Regions from separate parts of the Nonomuraea terrae genome, predicted to be linked through region 3. Evidence: predicted binding sites of a transcription regulator. Region 3 holds the regulator's gene; each other region holds the start of a gene.
The links. Region 3 encodes HrcA, which represses chaperone genes, less so after heat shock. Its sites were predicted from a motif close to TTGGCACTCTCNNNNNGAGAGTGCCAA; they were not measured.

Region 1 (7,031 bases), on a different contig from region 3:
CCGGCCTCTCCCAGGAGGGCACCGGATCGCACCGCATCGTGTTCGGCGGCGACGCCGGGCCCTTCACCGACCCGGACGGGTTCGTCTGGGAGGCGGCCTCCGCCTGAGGCGCACGGCAGATCCTTCTCAAGATTCCGAAATCAAGACTCTCAAGGAGACAACCCGCTATGAGCGACAACTACCAGGGATTCACGGCCGAGGAGCGGGCCGCGATGAAGGACCACGCCCAGGAGCAGAAGAAGGCGGCGCGCCGCAGCTCGCGTGCGGACAAGGCGGCGCAGGACCAGCGCGACGTACTCGCGAAGATCGCCGAGATGCAGGAATCGGACCGGATCATGGCCGAGCGGGTCCATGCCGTCATCACCGCCGTCGCCCCGGACCTCACGCCGAAGCTGTGGTACGGAATGCCCGCCTACGCGCTGGACGGCAAAATCGTCTGCCACTTCCAGAGTGCGGCGAAGTTCAAGTCCCGCTACGCGACGCTCGGGTTCAGCGACCAGGCGAACCTCGACGACGGCACGATGTGGGCCGCCGCTTTCGCTCTGACCGAGGTGACGGCCGAGGTGGAGGCGCGGATCGGCGCGCTGGTGAAGCAGGCGGTGAGCTGAGGCGCCGCCGGCCCGTGGACCGCGCAGGCCGGGCACCGACCCTCTGGGCCTGCGCCGCCGGGGCGGTGGTCATTCGTCACGCAGGTCGAGCAGTTCCAGGTAGCCGCCGACGGCCTCCCACAGATGGTGCTCGGGTTGGCGGCTCAGGCCGCGGTGCTCGCGCCGCCACTTCCGGTCCCAGTACGCCTCGTGGACGGCCCGCAGATGCTCCAGGGCCGCCCTCAGCTCCTCCGTGACGTCCGCGCGCTCCGTCCCGGCCGCCGGGTCCCCCTGACTCAGCAGCTCGAACCGGCGGCCTTCCAGCGCGTCCAGCACGCTCTCGTCGATCCCGTCCAGCGACCAGAACCGCACCGGCTCAGAGATGCGGTGGTTCGCCACCGCGTCATGACGGGACCGCCACCGGTACGCCACCCCGCCCTTGTCCAGCTCCAGGAAGTCGACCAGCCACGCGGTGCCGGGCGGCTGCGTCCCCCAGGCGACCTCCTCCGGCGGCAGGTTCAGCACGAAGACGACCTCGACCTGCTCGACCGGATCGGCCCCCTCCACCAGACCCCCGAAGACGTACGCCGCGCGCAGGAACGGCTCGTCCACCGGCACACGCCGGGTCTGCTCACACGCCCGGGCCAGCATCCGCAGCCGCTGCACCGCCCGCCGATACCGCACCGCCCACCTCCCGCCCATGACCAGCGCGCCCAGCGCCCAGCGTACGACCTGATCCCGAACCCCGCGGGGCGAGCACCTTCACATGCGTCACCTGGCACGCCTACGCGCACGTCCCGGGGGTCGGCGCCGACAGACGGACGACCTGCGTCCGCGTTCTGGAAGCCCCTGGGAACGCCGGACGGCCCGCACCCTAGGGGGCGCGGGCCGTCGCGGTTGTGAAGGACGGGTCAGTGGCCGTGGCCGTGACCGTGGCCCTGGCCGTTGGCCGGGGCCTCCTCCTCGGGCTTGTCCACCACGAGCACCTCGGTGGTGAGCAGCATGCCCGCGATCGACGCCGCGTTCTGCACGGCCGAGCGGGTGACCTTCACCGGGTCGATGACGCCCTGGGCGATCAGGTCGCCGTACTCGCCGGTCGCGGCGTTGAGGCCGTGACCCGCGGACAGCTCGGCGATCTTGTGGGTCACCACGTAGCCCTCGAGACCGGCGTTCTCGGCGATCCAGCGGGCCGGCTCGACCAGGGAGCGGCGCACGATGCCGACACCGGTGGCCTCGTCGCCCGTCAGGCCGAGGTCGTCGAGCTCCTTGGAGACGTGGATGAGCGCGGAGCCACCGCCGGAGACGATGCCCTCCTCGATCGCGGCGCGCGTCGCGGAGATCGCGTCCTCGAGGCGGTGCTTCTTCTCCTTCAGCTCCACCTCGGTGGCGGCGCCGACACGCAGCACGCACACACCGCCGGCGAGCTTGGCCAGGCGCTCCTGCAGCTTCTCGCGGTCCCAGTCGGAGTCGGACTGCTCGATGGCAATCTTGATCTCCTTGACGCGGTCCTCGATGGCCGTGGCGTCGCCGGCGCCGTCGACGATGGTCGTGGCGTCCTTGGTGACCACGACGCGGCGGGCCGTGCCGAGCACCTCGAGGCCGACGTGCTCCAGCTTGAGGCCGACCTCCTCGCTGACGACCTGGCCGCCGGTGAGGATGGCCATGTCCTGCAGCATCGCCTTGCGGCGGTCGCCGAAGCCCGGGGCCTTGACGGCCACGGAGGTGAAGGTGCCGCGGATCTTGTTGGTGACCAGGACGGCCAGGGCCTCGCCCTCGACGTCCTCGGCGACCACGAGCAGCGGCTTCTTCGTCTGGGCGATCTGCTCCAGCAGCGGCAGGAAGTCCGCGATGGAGGAGATCTTGCCCTGGGTGAGCAGGATGTAGGCGTCCTCGAGGACGGACTCCATCCGCTCGGGGTCGGTCACCATGTAGGCCGACAGGTATCCCTTGTCGAACTGCATGCCCTCGGTGAACTCGAGCTCCATGCCCATGGCGTTGGACTCTTCGACGGTGAGGACACCGTCCTTGCCCACCTTGTCGAACGCCTCGGCGATCAGGCCGCCGATCTGGGCGTCCTGAGCGGAGATCGTGGCGACGTTGGCGATCTCCTTCTTGTCGTCGACCTCACGGGCGCTCGACAGAAGGCGCTCGCTGACCTCCTTGGCGGCCTTGTCGATGCCGCGCTTGAGCGACAGCGGCGAGGCGCCGGCCGCCACGTTGCGCAGGCCCTCGCGGACCATGGCCTGGGCCAGGACGGTCGCGGTGGTGGTGCCGTCGCCCGCGATGTCGTTGGTCTTGGTCGCCACTTCCTTGGCGAGCTGGGCGCCGAGGTTCTCGTAGCGCTCTTCCAGCTCGACCTCACGGGCGATGGTGACGCCGTCGTTGGTGATCGTCGGAGCACCGAACTTCTTGTCGATGACGACGTTGCGGCCACGCGGGCCCAGGGTTACCTTCACGGCGTCCGCGAGGGCGTTCACACCGCGCTCGAGCGCGCGGCGGGCGTCCTCGTCGAACTCCAGGATCTTCGCCATTGCTGAAAGTCCTCTCCTAGCGTCGAAAGCCCCGGCCGCCCTCAAGAGCGCCCGGGGCTCGACACATCCGGCCTACTTCTCGATGATCGCGAGAACGTCACGGGCGGAGAGCACGAGGTACTCCTCGCCGCCGTACTTGACCTCGGTGCCGCCGTACTTGCTGTAGAGGACGATGTCGCCCTCGGAGACGTCGAGCGGAATCCGCTTGTCGCCGTCCTCGTCCCAGTTGCCGGGGCCCACCGCGAGGACCTTGCCCTCTTGCGGCTTCTCCTTGGCGGTGTCCGGGATGACAAGGCCGGAAGCGGTGGTCTGCTCGGCCTCAAGCGGCTGGACCACAATGCGGTCGCCGAGCGGCTTAACGGGAACCTTGGTGGCGGTCGTCACGATCGGACCTCCCCTTCAGATTTGAATGATCAGAAGAGGCGACCAGCTGGGCCTGCCGTCGCGGGTGTCAGACCTGCCTCGTCGCACGTTGGCACTCTCATGGTGAGAGTGCCAACACGAAACATATGCAAGAGGGGCTTGACAGTCAACACGAACGCGTCCGCTCAGAGCGATCAGGGTGGGGATCCGCGCCCGGATCAGCGACGATGCCCGGGTTTCCGGCGCCGGAAGGAGCGACACGACGTACGGGAAGAGGCCGGGGCCCGGGCGGGCCGCTGGTGGCGCTAACGTCGGGTGGCGTGGACCTCGACGCCTTCACCGAGTTGCTGACTCCGCGCGGGCAGCGGGCGCTCGCGGAGGCCGGGGAGCTCGCCGGCGCCGACCCGGTCGCCGCCGCCACGACCCTGCGCAGGTCGTACGACGCCGCGCTCACCTCCGCCGCGCTCACGCAGGCCGGGCTCAGGGAGCGGGCCAAGGCCAAGTTCGGCGCCGAGGCCGCGCTGATGTACTTCACGCCGCACGGCCTGGAGCAGTCCACGCGGGCGGAGGTCGCCGCCCACCGCGCCCGCCGCCTGCTCGACCTGCGCCATGACGGGGCCCCTCCGCGCGTCGTGGACGCCTGCTGCGGCATCGGCGGCGACCTGCTCGCGCTCGCCCGCGCCGGCTGCGCGGTGGACGCCGTCGACACCGACCCGCTGACGGTCGCCGTGGCGCGGGCCAACGCCGAGGCGTTCGGGCTGGGCGACCGGGTGACGGTGACGGTCGCCGACGCTGCCGGGGTGCGGCCCGAGGACTACGACGTGCTGTTCGCCGACCCGGCCCGGCGCACGGGCAAGGGGCGCACGTTCGACCCCATGGCCTACTCGCCGCCGTGGCCGGTGGTGCTCGACCTGGTCGCCAGGGCCCGCCTGGCGTGCCTGAAGGTCGCCCCCGGCATCCCGTACTCCTACATCCCGGAGGGCGCGCAGGCCGAGTGGGTGTCGTACAAGGGCGAGGTCAAGGAGGCCACCCTGTGGAGCGGGGAGAGCGGCGGCCGGCGGGCCACGCTGCTGCCCGGCGGGCACACCCTGACCGCCACGGGCGCCGAGGCCCCGGCCGGCCCGCCGGGGCGCTACGTGTACGAGCCCGACGGTGCGGCCGTCCGCGCCCACCTGATCGGCGAGGTCGCCGAGCTGGTGGGCGGACGCCTGCTCGACCCCATGATCGCCTACATCACCGCGGACGACCCGGCGGAGACCCCATGGGCGACAAGATATGAAGTAGAAGACGTTCTTCCGTTTTCTCTGAAAAAACTCCGCGCCGCACTCCGTGAGCGGCACATCGGCAATGTCACCATCAAAAAGCGCGGCTCCGCCGTCGACATCGAACGCCTGCGCACCGATCTGCGACTTGGCGGCGACAATTCGGCGGTGGTCTTCCTGACCAGGATCGCCGACAAACCTTCGGTGCTGATCTGCCGCCCGCTCTCACCTGCCCGAACCAGCGGAAACGGGCAATCAACGCGTTAACCGCGATCTCTCGATTCGCGTCCGCCGGACCTTGATCCAGCGGCTAAGGTGGGCGGGCGGGAGTTCTCCCCCTAATGCGGTTACTCGCGTTCTCGCTCTTTCATCTGCAAACCGGACCTACCCCACCGCTGCGCGGCAGACCGTCGGCGAGCGAAGGAGCTTTCGGTGGACCATTCCAACCACACCGCCCTTCTCCAGGCAGGCGGACATTCCGCCATCTCCGAGAGGATGCGAGACCTGCTCGCGCGCGCCGCGCAAGACCATGTGTACGAGCAGCGCACACAGGGGGCCGTCCTCGACGAGATCCGCCAGCGGCTCGAAGGCATGGAATGGCTGTTGCGCGAGGTGCGCGAGCGGGAGCTGGGCGGGCTCAGCGGCACCCTCGAGTCGGTCAGCGGGCGGCTCGACGAGATCTCCGTCAAGCCGCCGATGTGGGCCGAGGGGCTGGCCCAGCACGTCGAGGCCGTACGCGACCACGTGGACGCCGTGGGCGACAAGGTGGGCGAGGTCGACGCCCGGGTGGCCCCGGTCGGCGAGCTGCCGGGCGTGCGGGCCGATCTGGGCGCGGTGGGCGAGAGCGTGGAGGAGGCGCTCAACCGCCTGCAGTCGGTGCTCGACACCACCGCCGACTTCGCGGCCAAGCTGTCCGTGCTCGGCTCCAGCATGGAGGCCGCCGCCGGCCGCTTCACCCGGCTCGACAAGTCGGTGGCGGAGCTGGCCTCCCGTACCGACCGGGTGGAGGGCGTCGTCACCGAGCTGTCGCAGGGCATCGGCGAGCAGGTGGCCGACGCGGTCGCCGGCACGGTCGGGGCCGCCGAGCAGCGCTTCACCGCCCGCCTGGAGGAGACCGACCAGCGGCTGACCGCCCGCCTCGACGAGAGCGACCGGCGCGTCACCGCCCGGCTCGACGAGACCGACCAGCGGCTCGCCACGGCCCTGGTCGAGGCCGACGAGCGGCTCGTCTGCCGGCTCAAGGAGGCCGACGAGCAGTTCGCCGGCCGCGTGGCGAGCACCGAGCAGCGCCTGACGGCCCGGCTCGACGAGACCGACCGCCACCTCGCCGTCCAGCTCGGGGAGAGCGAGCAGCGGCTGACGGCCCGGCTCAGCAGCGTGGACGCCCGGCTCGAGCGGGCCGAGGGCCGGCTCACCGGGTTCGACGGCAGGCTCGAGTCCGCCGACGAGTGCCTGGCCGAGATCGACACCCGGCTGGGCGGGGTCGACAAGCGGCTCACGTCCATGGACGAACGTCTCGGCGGGGTCGACCGGCGGCTCGGCACCCTCGACGGCCACCTGGGCCGCCACGACGACCGCTTCGACGCGCTCGACGTCCGCGTCGACACCCGCTTCGGCATGATCGACGAGCGCCTCAACGCCACCGACCAGCGCCTCGGCGACGGCGCCACGCGCAACGAGGGCCGCTTCAACAAGCTCGACAGCCACATGGACGCCATCGACGAGCGGCTGACCGAGGCCGAAGAGCACCTCGCCAACCGCTTCGACACGATCGACAGCCGCTTCAACGGCCTCGACACCCACATGAGCGGCCTGGCCACCCGCGCCGAGCAGGCCGGCGAACACCTGGAGGCGGTCGACGACCGGCTCCAGGCCGTCAGCCGGTCCGTCGGCGAGCTGCCCGCCACGCTGCCCGAGCTGATCCGGTCCCACTCCGGTGAGCAGGCCGAGCGGCTGACCGCGGCCGCCGACGCGCTCGGCGAGCTGGTCAGATCGCGTCCCGACCGCGACGAGCTCGCCGAGACGGTCACGGGCGTCGTCCAGCCGGCCACCGACGATCTGACCAAGCGGCTGGGCGCGCTGGAGGAGACGATGCTGGCCCTGGCGGAGGCCCTCCTGCGCCCGGCGCGTACGAAAGACTGACGTCACGTTCGCGGGGTCTGGAACGTCCGTTGCTCTGAGGGAAAGGAGAGCGACGGATGTTCGTCAAGATCACGGTGGTGGTGGCCGCGGCCACGATGCTGGTGGCCGGCGTGTGGATGCGCGTCGACCCGGCCGGCTTCGCGGCG
Region 2 (7,031 bases), on a different contig from region 3:
ATCGTCGTCGAACCGGCCGACATCGTCGAGGCCGAGCCAAGGGGCCTGGCCCGGCTCTACGTCGTCCTGACCCGAGCCGTCACATCTCTCACGGTGGTGCACGACAGGCCGCTGCCGGCCGAGCTGACCGCATGACGTCCGGCGGGCGCGGCCGATTCTAGGATGGCGGGGCAAGCAGCTCTCAACCTAGGAGGATGCCGTGCCCGCACCCCTTCCCCATGAACACCTGCCGTCGGTCCCCGCGCTCCTGGTCGAGAGCGACGACATCCGCGACGGTGAGACGCTCAGCGAGCTCCACGTCTTCAACGACTGGGGCATGTCGGGCCAGAACCAGTCGCCCCACCTGCGCTGGTCGGGGGCTCCCGAGGGCACGCGCGGCTACGCCGTCACCTGCTTCGACCCCGACGCCCCGACGGGCAGCGGCTTCTGGCACTGGGTGTCGTTCGACCTGCCGGCCTCGGTGACCGAGCTGCCCACGGGCGCGGGCACGGGCCCCGACTTCAAGGGCCTGCCGGAGGGCGTCGTCCACGCCCGCAACGACTACGGCGTCAAGGCGTACGGCGGCGCCGCCCCGCCGCCCGGCGACCCGCACCGCTACGTGTTCACGGTGCACGCCCTGGGCGTCGACAAGCTCGGCGTCGACAGCGACACCAGCCCGGCGGTGGTGGGCTTCAACATCACGGCCAACACCCTGGCGCGGGGCCACGTCATCGCCTACTACGGCGTCTGACGCGGGCGGCGCCCCGCCACGACCGACGGGGCGCCGTCGTCCGGCTCAGCCCCGCTAGTAGGCGCAGGCCACCATGCCGGGGGCGATGCGGTCGACCAGCGGAATGCCGAACGACGAGACCGGCACGCACACCGGCGTCCGGTACGGCGTCAGCAACGCCCAGCCGTGCTGGTAGCGGTGGTCGTCCCAGTAGTCGTCGTCGGCGTGGGCGGGGGCCGCCATCGCGGCGGCGGCGGCGAAGGACAGGACGGCGATGCCGGCCAGGCGCTTGCTGCGGGAAAGCATCCTCTGCTCCTTGCGTGTGAGGTCGGTGTGGCCACCACTTTCCCGCACGCGGCCCGGCCGCCCCCTCGCGAAACGTCATCGGGGACGTACAGAAACAAGAACGGCCCGGAAAAACCGGGCCGTTCTGTCGTACGTCCGAGGCGAAAAGACCTAGAAGTCCATGTCGCCGCCGCCCGGCATGGCCGGAGCAGCAGGGGTCTTCTCGGGCTTCTCGGCGATGACCGCCTCGGTGGTGAGGAAGAGCGCCGCGATGGAGGCGGCGTTCTGCAGCGCTGAGCGCGTCACCTTGGCCGGGTCGATGATGCCCGACTCGAACATGTTGACGTACTCGCCGGAAGCGGCGTTGAGGCCCTCACCAGGGGTGAGGTTGCGCACGCGCTCCACCACGACGCCGCCCTCGAGGCCGGCGTTGACGGCGATCTGCTTCAGCGGCTCCTCGAGCGCCTTCTTGACGATCGCAGCACCGGTGGCCTCGTCGCCGTTGAGCTCGAGCTTGTCGAACGCCTTGGCACCGGCCTGCAGCAGCGCGACACCACCACCGGGGACGATGCCCTCCTCGACGGCCGCCTTCGCGTTGCGGACGGCGTCCTCGATGCGGTGCTTGCGCTCCTTGAGCTCGACCTCGGTCGCGGCACCCGCCTTGATGACGGCGACGCCACCGGCGAGCTTGGCCAAGCGCTCCTGGAGCTTCTCGCGGTCGTAGTCGGAGTCGGTGCGGTCGATCTCGGCGCGGATCTCGTTGACCCGGCCGGCGATCTGCTCGGCGTCACCGGCGCCGTCGACGATCGTGGTCTCGTCCTTGGTGACGACGACCTTGCGAGCGCGGCCCAGCAGGTCGAGGGTGGCGGTCTCGAGCTTGAGGCCGACCTCCTCGGCGATGACCTGGCCGCCGGTCAGGATCGCGATGTCGTTCAGCATCGCCTTGCGGCGGTCGCCGAAGCCCGGGGCCTTGACGGCGACCGAGCGGAACAGGCCGCGGATCTTGTTGACGACCAGGGTGGCCAGGGCCTCGCCCTCGACGTCCTCGGCGATGATCAGCAGCGGCTTGCCGGACTGGACGACCTTGTCGAGCAGCGGCAGCAGGTCCTTGTTGGCGGAGACCTTGCTGTTGACGATCAGGATGTACGGGTCTTCGAGCACGGCCTCCATGCGGTCGGAGTCGGTGACGAAGTACATCGACGTCATGCCCTTGTCGAAGCGCATGCCCTCGGTGAGCTCGAGCTCGAGGCCGAAGGTGTTGCTCTCCTCGACGGTGATGACGCCTTCCTTGCCGACCTTGTCCATCGCCTCGGCGATGAGCGCGCCGATCTCGGGGTCGGCGGCGGAGATGGAGGCGGTCGAAGCGATCTGCTCCTTGGTCTCCACGTCCTTGGCCAGCTTGGAGAGCTCCTCGCTGACGCGCTCGACGGCGGCCTCGATGCCCTTCTTCAGGGCCATCGGGTTGGCGCCGGCGGCGACGTTGCGCAGGCCCTCGCGCACCAGCGCCTGGGCGAGCACGGTGGCGGTCGTGGTGCCGTCGCCGGCGACGTCGTCAGTCTTCTTGGCGACTTCCTTGACCAGCTCAGCGCCGATCTTCTCCCACGGGTCCTCGAGCTCGATCTCCTTGGCGATGGAGACACCGTCGTTGGTGATCGTGGGAGCGCCCCACTTCTTCTCCAGCACGACGTTGCGGCCCTTGGGGCCGAGGGTCACCTTGACGGCGTCGGCGAGCTGGTTCATACCGCGCTCGAGACCGCGCCGGGCGTCCTCGTCAAACGCGATCATCTTGGCTGCCATAAGGCTAGACCTCCCAGATGCAGGGTGGCTTACAAGGACCGAGCCGACGCCCGCGACGGCATGGGTCAGCATCTCCGTTCGGCAGACCCCATCGTCTCGATCCGAGTTGGCACTCTGCTGCACAGAGTGCCAACGAACTGTTTAGCACTCTACCCTGCCGAGTGCAAGCGAACGCCTCCCCATCTGGGGTTTACGCCCAGCTCATGAAGTCTGTACGGCGAGCCGCCACGCGGCCCGCCGTACGAGAGTCGAGGAAACCAGGGCGACGGCCCGCACGGACTGCGCTGCCGTGCGAACCCGTCACGCGCTTGCCGGCGACCGCTGATCAGACCGAGCGGACGGCCTCCGCCTGCGGCCCCTTCTGCCCCTGCGTGATCTCGAACTCGACGCGCTGACCCTGCTCGAGAGATCGATACCCGTCCATCAGGATCGCTGAGTAATGGACGAATACATCCTTACCACCGTCTACCGCGATGAAGCCGTAGCCCTTGTCCGCGTTGAACCACTTGACGGTGCCCTGCGCCACTTCCGACTCCTCTTACTTGTCTCACAGATCTCGCCCATTCCTCCGCGGGACCTGTAATCGCCCGACTTAACGGAAAATCAGTCGAGACGATCGCCCTCGACCATACCTGTGGCAAGGGGTTTGGCAACAGAGTCAATCTGCGAACCGCTATTTGCTCCGGCGCGAGTAGTACAACGTTAAATGAAACCGGAAAAGCAGAAGGCGCCCACTAGGGGCGCCTTCAGGAGTGTGGAGTCGGGCCGGGCTCAGCCGCCGGCGACGGCGGGGATGATGGAGATCTGAGTGCCCTCCGGGGCCGGGGTGTCGAGACCCTGGGCGAAACGGACGTCCTCTTCCCCAACGTAAACGTTGACAAAACGACGAATCTTGCCCGATTCATCCAGAATTCTCGGACCGATCCCCGGGAAGTCGGAGTCAAGCTTGGCGAGCACGTCACGAAGCGTCGCGCCCTCGCTGCTGACCTCCGCGTTCCCCCCGGTGTAGGTGCGCAGAATGGTGGGAATCCGCACAGAAACGCTCATGATTTAACTTGCCTTTCCTGGTTGTCAGACAGTCGCGCGGAACGCGTCGAGAGAGGGCTTGATGACGGCCGTCGGCACGGCGTCGTCGCTGATCGCGTCGAGCGTCTTGAGGCCGTCGCCGGTGTTGAGCACCACGGTCAGGGCCTCGGGGTCGAGCTGCCCGGTCTCGGTGAGCTTCTTCAGCACGCCGACGGTCACGCCGCCCGCGGTCTCGGCGAAGACGCCCTCGGTCGAGGCGAGGAGCTTGATCGCCCGCACGATCTCGGCGTCGGTGACGTCCTCGACCGCGCCGCCCGTGCGCCGCGCGATGTCGATCACGTACGGCCCGTCGGCCGGGTTGCCGATGGCCAGCGACTTGGCGATGGTGTTGGGCTTGACCGGCTGCACGACGTCGTGACCGGCCTTGTACGCCGTCGACACCGGTGAGCACCCGGCGGCCTGCGCACCGAAGATCTTGTACGGGGTGTCCTCCACCAGGCCCAGCGCGACCAGCTCCTTGAAGCCCTTGTCGATCTTCGTGAGCTGGGAGCCTGAGGCGATCGGCACGATGATCTGCTCAGGGAGCCGCCACCCGAGCTGCTCGGCGATCTCGTACGCGAGCGTCTTGGAGCCCTCGGCGTAGTACGGCCGCAGGTTGACGTTGACGAAGCCCCACTTGTCGCCCATGGGGTCGCCGATCAGCTCGGAACAGAACCGGTTGACCTCGTCGTACGTGCCGTCGATGCCGACGAGCCGCCCGCCGAAGACGCGGGCCATGGCGATCTTGGCCTTTTCCAGGTTGGCCGGGATGAACACGCACGCCTCGAGGCCGGCCCGCGCGGCGGCGGCGGTGACCGCGCCCGCGAGGTTGCCGGTGGACGAGCAGGAAAGGGTGTGGAAACCGAAGTTGCGCGCCGCTTCGACGGCCATCGCGACCACCCGGTCCTTGAAGGAGTGGGTGGGGTTTCCGGAATCGTCCTTCACATAAAGGGAGTTGATACCGAGCGCTCGCCCGAGGTTTCCGGCCTTGACCAATCGCGTCCAGCCCGGGTTCATATTGGGCTTGGTGGCCACGTCGGCCGGAACGGGAAGCAGTGCGCGGTAGCGCCAGATGTTGGCGGGGCCTGATTCGATCTGCGCCCGCGTCACCTCGCCGAATTCGTAGGCCGCCTCAAGCGGCCCGAAACACTCTTCGCAGGCGAAGATGGGGCCGAGCGGGTAACGAGCGCCGCACTCGCGGCAGGACAGAGCGACAGCAGGACCAAAGTCGAGCGACATGAAGCGAGGCCTTCCCTCATCTTCGCCCACGGCCACCTTGACCGCGAACCGGAATTGGCACCTGTCCCGGTCGGCCTCGCCACGTCGCGAGTCACAAGCCGGGAGGGTTGCCGGGGCTTCGCAGGGCCGGTCCCTCCACCCCTCTGGATGAGCAATATGAAGTTGTTGAAATGGACTCTACCCGCCTAAGTGGCCGATATTACCACCCGTCTCACTATACGAGACGCACGGTCTCAGCGGTAGTCGTCCCCCAGCACGGCCTGCACGTATTTGCGGGCCTGGTGAATGCGGGACTTCGCGGTGCCGAGCGGGATGCCGAGCTGCTCGGCCACCTCGTTGTAGTCGAGCTGGACGATGTCGCGCAGCACCAGCGCCTGCGCCAGGTCGGGCTTGTCGGCCTCCAGCGCCTCCATCGCGTCGAGCAGGTCGAGCCGCGAGCCGGCGATCACGCTCACCCGCCGTGCGTCGGGCTTCTGCATGGGCAGCTCGTCGGAGGTCTGCTCGGCCGCCCGTCGCTTGAGCGACCGGTACGTCGTGCGCGCGCAGTTGGCCGTCACGATGTGCAGCCAGGTGCTGAACCTGGCGCGCCCCTCGAACCGCCCGATGTTGCGGGCCACCGCCAGCAACGTGTCCTGCGAGGCCTCCTCGGCGTCCTGGTGGTAGGGCAGGATCCGCGAGCAGTGGCGCATCACGTCGGGCTCGATCCGCGCCAGGAGCTCGCCCAGCGCGCGGTGGTCCCCCGCGGCGGCGGAGCGGGCGAGTTCCTCGGTTAGCTCATCAAGCGCCATAGCTGGGATCCTAGATCGAAGGGAGCCCGGTTGACGTCCTCCTTCCCGAAGGGGAGGGGATTCCAACCGTCGCGGCCCGGCCTTCCGCTCCACTGCCGGTCTCCTCGGAGGTATTCGATGAACAGCGTCCTGGTGGCCTCCAACAGGGGTCCGGTCTCCTTCACCGTCTCCGACGGAGGCGAGCTGACCATGAAACGCGGCGGCGGTGGCCTGGTCTCCGGGCTGTCGGGGGTGGTCAAGGACGACGGCCTGCTGTGGGTCTGCGCCGCGCTGTCCGACGGCGACCGCAGCGCCGTACGCCAGGCTCCCGAGGGGCGCATCGACCACGCCGGCTACGACACCGGCCCGCTGCGGATGCTGGACATCCCGCCGGCCACCTTCCACCGCGCCTACAACGCCGTGGCCAACTCCACCCTGTGGTTCGTCAACCACCTGCTCTACGACATCCCCAACGCGCCCAACTTCGGCACGAAGTTCGCCCGCGAGTGGGAGTCGTACCGCGACTACAACGGCGCGTTCGCGCTGGCGCTGGCCGAGGAGGCCGGTCACGGCGCCCGCGTGATGGTGCAGGACTACCACCTGACCCTGACCCCGGCGATGCTCCGCGCCGAGCGGCCCGACCTGCGCATCGCCCACTTCAGCCACACGCCGTGGGCGCCGCCGGAATACTTCTCGCTGCTGCCCGACGAGGTGGCCCGCGAGGTGCTCGAAGGCATTCTCGGCGCCGACCACGCCGGGTTCCTCACCGACCGGTGGGCGCAGTTGTTCATGGACTGCTGCGAGCGGCTGCTCGGCGCCGAGGCCGACCGCGTCGCCCGCACGGTCACCCACCAGGGCCGCACGACCCGCATCGGCGTGCACGCCCTGGGCGTCGACGGCGCGGCGCTGCGGCAGCGGGCCGGCGAGCCCGACGTCGAGTCGCACATGACGGTGCTCAGGGAGCAGGTCGGCGACCGCCGGCTGATCGTCCGCATCGACCGCACCGAGCTGTCGAAGAACATCGTGCGCGGGCTGGTGGCCTACGGCGAGTTCCTGGCGGCCCACCCCGAGTGGCACGGGCGGGTGGTCCACCTGGCCTTCGCCTACCCGAGCCGCCACGACCTGCCCGAATACCGCGAGTACACCGCGTCGGTGCAGCGCTGCGCCCA
Region 3 (7,031 bases):
CTGGCCCGCGCCGGGGCCGGTGTTGAAGACCACGCGGTAGCCGCCCTCGGCCACGCCCTCCTGGACGGCGACCGCGTGGGCGGTCTTGAGCACGTCGTCGGCCAGGCCGTCGTCGGCCCTGGCCAGCGCGGCGGCGTCGGGGTGGTGCTGCTTGGGAACGACCAGCACGTGGGTCGGGGCCTGCGGGTTGATGTCACGGAACGCCAGCGTCCTGCCGGTTTCATGAACGATCTCGGCGGGAATCTCCTTGGCGACAATTTTGCAGAAGAGGCAATCAGTCACCTGATCACCCTATCGAGACCGTGTCCGCGGGCCGGTTCCGTTGCGAATCGGTAATCGGCTGTGTCGTGCACGGGAAGATCCGCGCGGTTAGGGTGAGTGTGCGACACTTCAGCAAAAAATAGGACGATTCAGGGTCGGGCGAGCGCCACCTGGCGAGGACACGACTGGGTAATGCACCCTAACGAACCGGGGAAACCTCCAGAACCGGAAGAGCGTAAACCCTCTGGGAAGGCCGCGCGTCCCACTGATGTGACCACCGAAACCCTTCTGGCCGACAGGTCGATGGGGGCGGTGCCGGTCGGGTGGGATGCCGACATGGCCGTGACGGCGCTCTACAGTGCGCATTTCCGGTCGTTGGTGCGTCTCGCTGTGTTGCTGGTGCGCGATATAGCAACCGCCGAGGAAGTCGTGCAGGATGCGTTCGTCGCCATCCATGGTGCCTGGCGTAGGCTGCGTGACCCCGACAAGGCACTCGCCTACCTGCGTCAGTCCGTCGTCAACCGATCCAGGTCCGTGCTGCGTCACCGCGCGGTCGTCGAGAAGTACGCTCCGAAGGGCCTGCCCGACGCGCCGAGCGCCGAGAACGGCGCCATCGGTGAGTTGGAACGCTCCGCTGTAATCGAGGCGTTACGAGCCTTGCCGACCCGGCAGCGAGAAGCACTGGTTCTACGCTACTACGGTGATCTGTCCGAAGCTGAGATCGCCCATGCCATGGGCATCAGCAAGGGGGCGGTCAAGAGCCACACCGCGCGTGGCATGGCCGCCTTGAGATCGGTCCTGGAGAAAATGTCATGACCCAGCCCCCCGACGAGTACGGCGACCTGTTGCGCCGTGCGCTCCGAGCGGAGGCGGACGCGGTCGTGCCCTCGCCGGACGGACTGGACATCATCCGTGCCCGCATCCAGCGGCGCAGCGCGCGCAGCCTGTTCTGGTGGCGGGCCGGCGCGGCCGCAGGCAGTGCCGTCCTGGTGGCGGGGACGATCGTGATGGCCGTGCCGCAGCTGCGCTCGCAGATCGTCGACCAGCAGTTCGTGCAGCCGGCGCGCCAGGAGACGACCGACGAGGTGCCGTCCAACTCCTCCACCACAAGGTCGCAGCCACCACCTCCGGAGCAGACCGCCCCGTCGTTTCCGGCCGTGGTGCCCGAGACGTCCCGGTCGCCGGCGCCGAAGCCGACCAGGAGGGCGGAGTCCACCAGCAGGCCGTCGCCCTCGCCGACCCCGACGACTTCCGAGTGTCCGTCTCCGCAGGCCGCCGAGCAGACCGACTGTCCCACGATCTCACCCACGCCGACGCCCACCGCGCTCGACGCGAGCGTGCCGCCCTCGGAGTGTCCCGCCGAGCAGTGCCCTCCGGACGATGCTCTGACCGAAACCCCCACCGAAGCCGCGAGCCCTCTCGTGGACGAGCCCCAGACCACGCCCTGACGCCCTACGGGCTCGGTTCGCTCACCAGCGCCCCGTACGGCTGAGCAGCACCGCCGCCGCGGCCACGCCCGCCGTGGACGTCCGCAGAATCGTCGGCCCCAGCAGCACCGTAACGGCCTTCGCCGCCCGGAACGCGGCCAGCTCCTGCTCCGACACGCCGCCCTCGGGCCCCACGACCACGACGATGTCGCCGCCGGCGGGCAACGCCACCCCTGACAGCGGCTCGGCCGCCTCCTCGTGCAGCACCAACCCCAGCGCGGCCTCCGACAGCAGGCGTTCGACCTGCGCGGTCGAGTGGAGATCGGCGACCTGCGGCAGGTGGAACCTGCGGGCCTGCTTGCCCGCCTCGCGCGCCGTGGAACGCCAGCGGCCGAGCGCCTTGGCGATCTTGTCGCCCTTCCACTGGGTGATGCTCCGCGAGGCGGCCCAGGGCACGATCACGTCGACGCCGGCCTCGGTCATCATCTCGACGGCCAGCTCGCCCCGGTCGCCCTTGGGCAGGCCCTGGACGACGACCAGCCGGGGCCGGGGCGGCTCGACGGCGTAGCGGTGGAGCACCTCCAGGCGGAGGGCGTCCTTCAGCGTCTCAAGCACGACGCATTCGGCCACCGCTCCGGCGCCGTCGGTCAGGTCGACCCGCTCGCCGGGACGCAGACGGCGTACGGAGGCCGCGTGGCGGCCTTCCGGGCCGGCGAGCGTCAGCTCCGGCCCGTCGAGCTCCTGGGCCTCCTCCGCCAGGAAGACCGGGACGGTCACGTCACCTGCCGTTGAAGGCGTCGCGCAGCCGGGAGAAGAAGCCCTGCTGCCCCGGCGCGAACTTGCCCGGCGGCCGCTCCTCGCCGCGCAGCTTGGCCAGCTCGCGCAGGAGCTCCTCCTGGGCGGCGTCGAGACGGCTCGGAGTCTCGACGTTGACGTGGATGAGCAGGTCGCCGCGGCCGGACTCGTTGAGCCGCTGCACCCCGCGCCCGAACATGGTGATGACCTGGCCGGACTGCGTGCCGGGCCGGACGTCGATCTCCTCGGGGCCGTCGAGGGTCTCGACGGTGAGCACGGTGCCGAGCGCGGCGGCCGACATCGGGATCTGGACGGTGCAGTGGAGGTCGTCACCGCGCCGTTCGAAGATCTCGTGCGGTCGCTCCACGATCTCGAGGAAGAGGTCTCCGGGCGGGCCGCCGCCGGGGCCGATCTCGCCCTCCCCGGCGAGCTGGATGTGGGTGCCGTCCTCGACGCCCGCGGGGATGCGGACCTTGATCGTACGGCGGGTGCGGACGCGGCCGTCGCCGGAGCACTCCTGGCAGGGGTGGCGGATGATCGTGCCGAAGCCGCCGCACTGCGGGCACGGGCGCGAGGTCATGACCTGGCCCAGGAACGACCGGGTGACCTGGGAGATCTCGCCCCGCCCGCTGCACATGTCGCAGGTGTCGGGGTGGGTGCCGGGCGCGGCGCCGGCCCCATGACACACCTCGCAGAGCACGGCAGTGTCGACGACCAGCTCGCGGGTGGTGCCGAACGCCGTCTCGCGCAGGTCGAGCTCGACCCGGATGGTGGCGTTGCGGCCCCGCCGGGCGCGCGAGCGCGGGCCCCGGGCGCCCGCGGCCGTGCCGAAGAAGGCGTCCATGATGTCGCTGAACGGGAAGCCCGCGCCGAAGCCGCCGGCTCCGGCGCCCGCTCCCGCGCCGCCGAACGGGTCGCCACCCAGGTCGTACATCTGGCGCTTGTTCGGGTCGGACAGCACCTCGTAGGCCTGCGTGATCTCCTTGAACCGCTCCTGTGTCTGCGGATCCGGGTTCACGTCAGGGTGCAGCTCGCGGGCGAGACGGCGATACGCCTTCTTGATCTCGTCCTGACTTGCGTCACGGCGCACCCCGAGGGTGGCGTAGTAGTCGCTGTTTGCCACTTATCGACCTCTTATGATGCAGCCAGGATCTGGCTGACGTAGCGTGCCACCGCGCGTACGGCGCCCATTGTCACGGGATAGTCCATCCTGGTCGGTCCCAGCACGCCGAGCCGGGCCAGTTGGTTGTCGCCAGAACCGTATCCCGTCGCGACGACGGACGTGCCCCGCAGGTAGGGGTTTTCCGAGCCGATGCGGACGGTGAGTGCGGACGGGATGTCTGAGGTGGTCTCGCCGAGCAGCCGCATCAGCACCACCTGCTCCTCCAGGGCCTCCAGCACGTCGCGCAGGCCGATGGAGAAGTCGGCGCCGGCGAGGTTGGCCGCGCCGGCGAACACGATCTTCTCGTCGTGCCGCTCGACGAGCGTCTCGAGGAGCACCGACAGAATCGTGGCCGCGGCGGGGCGGTCTTCGACGGGGAGGCGTTCGGGCAGGTCGGAGACCAGCTCCGGAACGCTGCTCAGGCCGCAGCCGTCGAGGCAGGAGTTGAGCACGGCACGCAGGTGCGCGATGCGGGTGTCCTCCACCTCTTCGGGCAGCTCGATGACGCGTTGCTCGACTCGGCCGGTGTTGGTGATCAGCACGAGCATGACCCGGCGCTCGTTGAGGGGGACGAGCTCGACGTGCCGGACGGTCGAGCGGGTCAGCGTCGGGTACTGCACGACCGCCACCTGCCGGGTCAGCTGGGCGAGCAGCCGGACCGTGCGGGTGACCACGTCGTCGAGGTCGACCGCGCCGGCGAGGAACGTCTCGATGGCCCTGCGCTCGGCCGCCGACAGCGGCTTGATCTGCGAGAGCCGGTCGACGAAGAGCCGATAGCCCTTGTCGGTCGGCACGCGCCCGGCGCTGGTGTGCGGCTGGGTGATGTAGCCTTCCTCCTCCAGCGCGGCCATGTCGTTCCTGACCGTCGCCGGGGAGACCTTCAGGTTGTGACGCTCGGCGAGCGCCTTGGAGCCCACCGGTTCGTTGGTGGACACGTAGTCTTCGACAATGGCGCGGAGCACCGCCAGTTTCCGATCGTCGAGCACGTGCTCACCTCCTGCCTCTGTCTCTTTCGGGAAAACGCGGCGTCTAGCACTCTGTGTTCCCGAGTGCCAAGTGTACGGCTCCGGCCCACAAGGTGCGATAACACCGCGTCCCTAACTGCTGCTGGCTTCCATGACGCGACAGGCCTCACACTTGCGCACATGACCGACGAATCCCGGCCTCCGTCGTACGGCCGCCCGCCAGGGCACCACGGTCAGTTGCCTCCTCAGTACGGCGTACAGCCCGGCCAGGGGCAGCCGGGGACGTGGCCGCCGCCGTACGAGCAGCCCACGCCGTTCGGCCCGTCATCTCAGTACGGACAATACGGCCAACAACCCCAATTTCCGCCACGAATCAACTCCAAAGCGATAAAGCCTGGGCTGTGGTGGCTTGCGGTCGTCTGGGGCGTGTTCGTGGCGTGCGCGGCGGCCGGGGTGTTCGTCCTGCCGGGCGGCGGCGTGGCGGGCGCGGCGCCGACGCGGACGTTCGCCTCCGGGGAGAGCGTCACGGTGCCGGTCGACCCGGCCGACAAGCCCGCCGTGTACATCGCCAGCGACACGCCGATCACCTACGAATGCTCCATCACCGGCCAGGCCAGGCTCGCCAAGACCACCGGCACCGAGGCGGTCACCTCGGACGGCGTCGTGTGGCGGCAGTTCCTGGTGATCAACGCGCCGGCCAGGGGCGAGTACCGGCTCACCTGCGTCGACGACGAGCAGGCCGCCGTACGGTACGGCGTCGGCCGCGACCTGCTCTCCACCCCCGGCGGCGTCTCCGGCCTGCTGCCGCTGCTCGTACCCGCCGCCGGCCTGCTCGTCGCCGTCGCCGGCACCGTCTTCGTCCTGATACGCCGGAACATCACCCGTAAGCACCTTGCGGTGACGGGGTGATTTGCTACGGTCCCCCGTGTGTACGACGGCGATGTGCTGGCAGGAAATTGGCGGCGGCCGGGCAAGGGCAAGATCCCGAAGGTGCCCGCCGAGCGTGACCTCGTCGTGGAGGACGCCGACAGCGGCTTCTGCGGCGCGGTGGTGGCCTGCGACAAGGAGGCCGTCACGCTCGAAGACCGCTTCGGCCGGCGCCGGCTGTTCCCGCTCGCTCCCGCCGCCTTCCTGCTGGAGGGCAAACCCGTGACCCTGGTACGCCCCACGACGGCGACCCCCGCGGGCCCCCGGCGCAGCGCGTCCGGCTCGATCGCCGTGCAGGGGCTGCGGGCGAGGGTGGCCAGGGAGAGCCGGATCTACGTGGAGGGCGTGCACGACGCCGCCCTCGTGGAGAAGATCTGGGGTCACGACCTGCGGGTCGAGGGGGTGGTCGTCGAATACCTGGAAGGCGTGGACGACCTGCCGGCCATCGTGGCGGAGTTCGGCCCCGAACCGGGGCGGCGGCTCGGCGTGCTGGTCGACCACCTGGTGCCCGGCTCCAAGGAGAGCAGGATCGCCGCCGAGATCACCTCGCCGGACGTGCTGGTGGTGGGCCACCCCTACATCGACATCTGGCAGGCCGTCAAACCGTCCGTGCTGCGGATCCCCGCCTGGCCGGACGTGCCGCGCGGGGTGCCCTGGAAGGAGGGCGTGATCGCCGCCCTGGGCTGGCGGATGGAGCCCGCCGAGGCGTGGCGACGGATCCTCGGGGCGGTCTCGACGTACACGGACCTGGAGCCGGAGTTGCTCGGCCGGGTGGAAGAACTGATCGACTTCGTAACGGAGACCCCATGAGCCAGGACCCGCCGCAGCCGCCCGACGACGACGCCACGCGCCGCGTCACCCCCGCCGACCTTCCCCCCGGATACGGCCCACAGCCGGGCTCCCAGCCCCCGTACGGGCAACAACCGGGCTCCCAACCCGCATACGGACAACAGCCGGGTTCTCAGCCCCCGTACGGACAACAACCGGGCTCCCAACCCGCATACGGACAACAGCCGGGTTCTCAGCCCATGTACGGGCAACAGTCGGGTTCTCAGCCTGAATACGGGCAGCCGCCCGGCTACGGGCAGTCCGGCGGATACGGTCAGTCCTCCGGCTACGGCGCGGCCGGCGGTTACGGGCAACCCGGGGGATACGGGCAGGCCAATGGTTACGGGCAGGCCTCTGACTACGGCCAGGGCCACGGGCAGCAGGGGTACGGGCAGCCCGCGGGCTACGACGGTTACGGCCAGCAGGGTTACGGGCAGCAGGGGTACGGCGGGCCTCCGCCTGGATACGGTCCTCCGCCGGGTTACGGCCCCGGCTACGGCGCGCCTGGCGAGCCGTACATCCCGGGACGGTTCGGCCCCCGCCCCGGCACCGACGACACGAACATGGCGATGCTCTCCCACCTGCTGGGCCTGCTGGTGTCGTGGCTCGGCCCGCTGATCATCTACTTGATGAAGAAGGACGAGTCCCCCTACGTGAGGGACCAGG

Region 1: the regulator HrcA is predicted to act here: its motif matches at 3,591-3,617, upstream of groES (co-chaperone GroES).
Region 2: the regulator HrcA is predicted to act here: its motif matches at 2,898-2,924, upstream of groL (chaperonin GroEL).

The regions. Positions count from the first base shown of each region.
Region 1 is NZ_JBITLL010000010.1:86,449-93,479, forward strand. Features, by position in the region: gene ACIBP6_RS45755 (glyoxalase) at 1-107, shown strand, start outside; gene ACIBP6_RS45760 (iron chaperone) at 168-608, shown strand; gene ACIBP6_RS45765 (DUF7711 family protein) at 678-1,271, opposite strand; gene groL (chaperonin GroEL) at 1,499-3,118, opposite strand; gene groES (co-chaperone GroES) at 3,191-3,502, opposite strand; gene ACIBP6_RS45780 (class I SAM-dependent methyltransferase) at 3,802-5,010, shown strand; gene ACIBP6_RS45785 (hypothetical protein) at 5,176-6,885, shown strand; gene ACIBP6_RS45790 (hypothetical protein) at 6,942-7,031, shown strand, end outside.
Region 2 is NZ_JBITLL010000009.1:624,250-631,280, forward strand. Features, by position in the region: gene ACIBP6_RS45180 (HelD family protein) at 1-135, shown strand, start outside; gene ACIBP6_RS45185 (YbhB/YbcL family Raf kinase inhibitor-like protein) at 200-730, shown strand; gene ACIBP6_RS45190 (hypothetical protein) at 785-1,015, opposite strand; gene groL (chaperonin GroEL) at 1,166-2,791, opposite strand; gene ACIBP6_RS45200 (cold-shock protein) at 3,117-3,317, opposite strand; gene ACIBP6_RS45205 (MoaD/ThiS family protein) at 3,563-3,838, opposite strand; gene thrC (threonine synthase) at 3,863-5,095, opposite strand; SAM riboswitch class I at 5,109-5,249, opposite strand; gene ACIBP6_RS45215 (RNA polymerase sigma factor) at 5,329-5,883, opposite strand; gene ACIBP6_RS45220 (trehalose-6-phosphate synthase) at 6,001-7,031, shown strand, end outside.
Region 3 is NZ_JBITLL010000004.1:872,833-879,863, forward strand. Features, by position in the region: gene ACIBP6_RS22325 (histidine triad nucleotide-binding protein) at 1-282, opposite strand, end outside; gene ACIBP6_RS22330 (SigE family RNA polymerase sigma factor) at 565-1,077, shown strand; gene ACIBP6_RS22335 (hypothetical protein) at 1,074-1,709, shown strand; gene ACIBP6_RS22340 (16S rRNA (uracil(1498)-N(3))-methyltransferase) at 1,731-2,465, opposite strand; gene dnaJ (molecular chaperone DnaJ) at 2,467-3,606, opposite strand; gene hrcA (heat-inducible transcriptional repressor HrcA) at 3,618-4,631, opposite strand; gene ACIBP6_RS22355 (hypothetical protein) at 5,037-5,519, shown strand; gene ACIBP6_RS22360 (DUF3097 domain-containing protein) at 5,538-6,347, shown strand; gene ACIBP6_RS22365 (DUF4870 domain-containing protein) at 6,566-7,031, shown strand, end outside.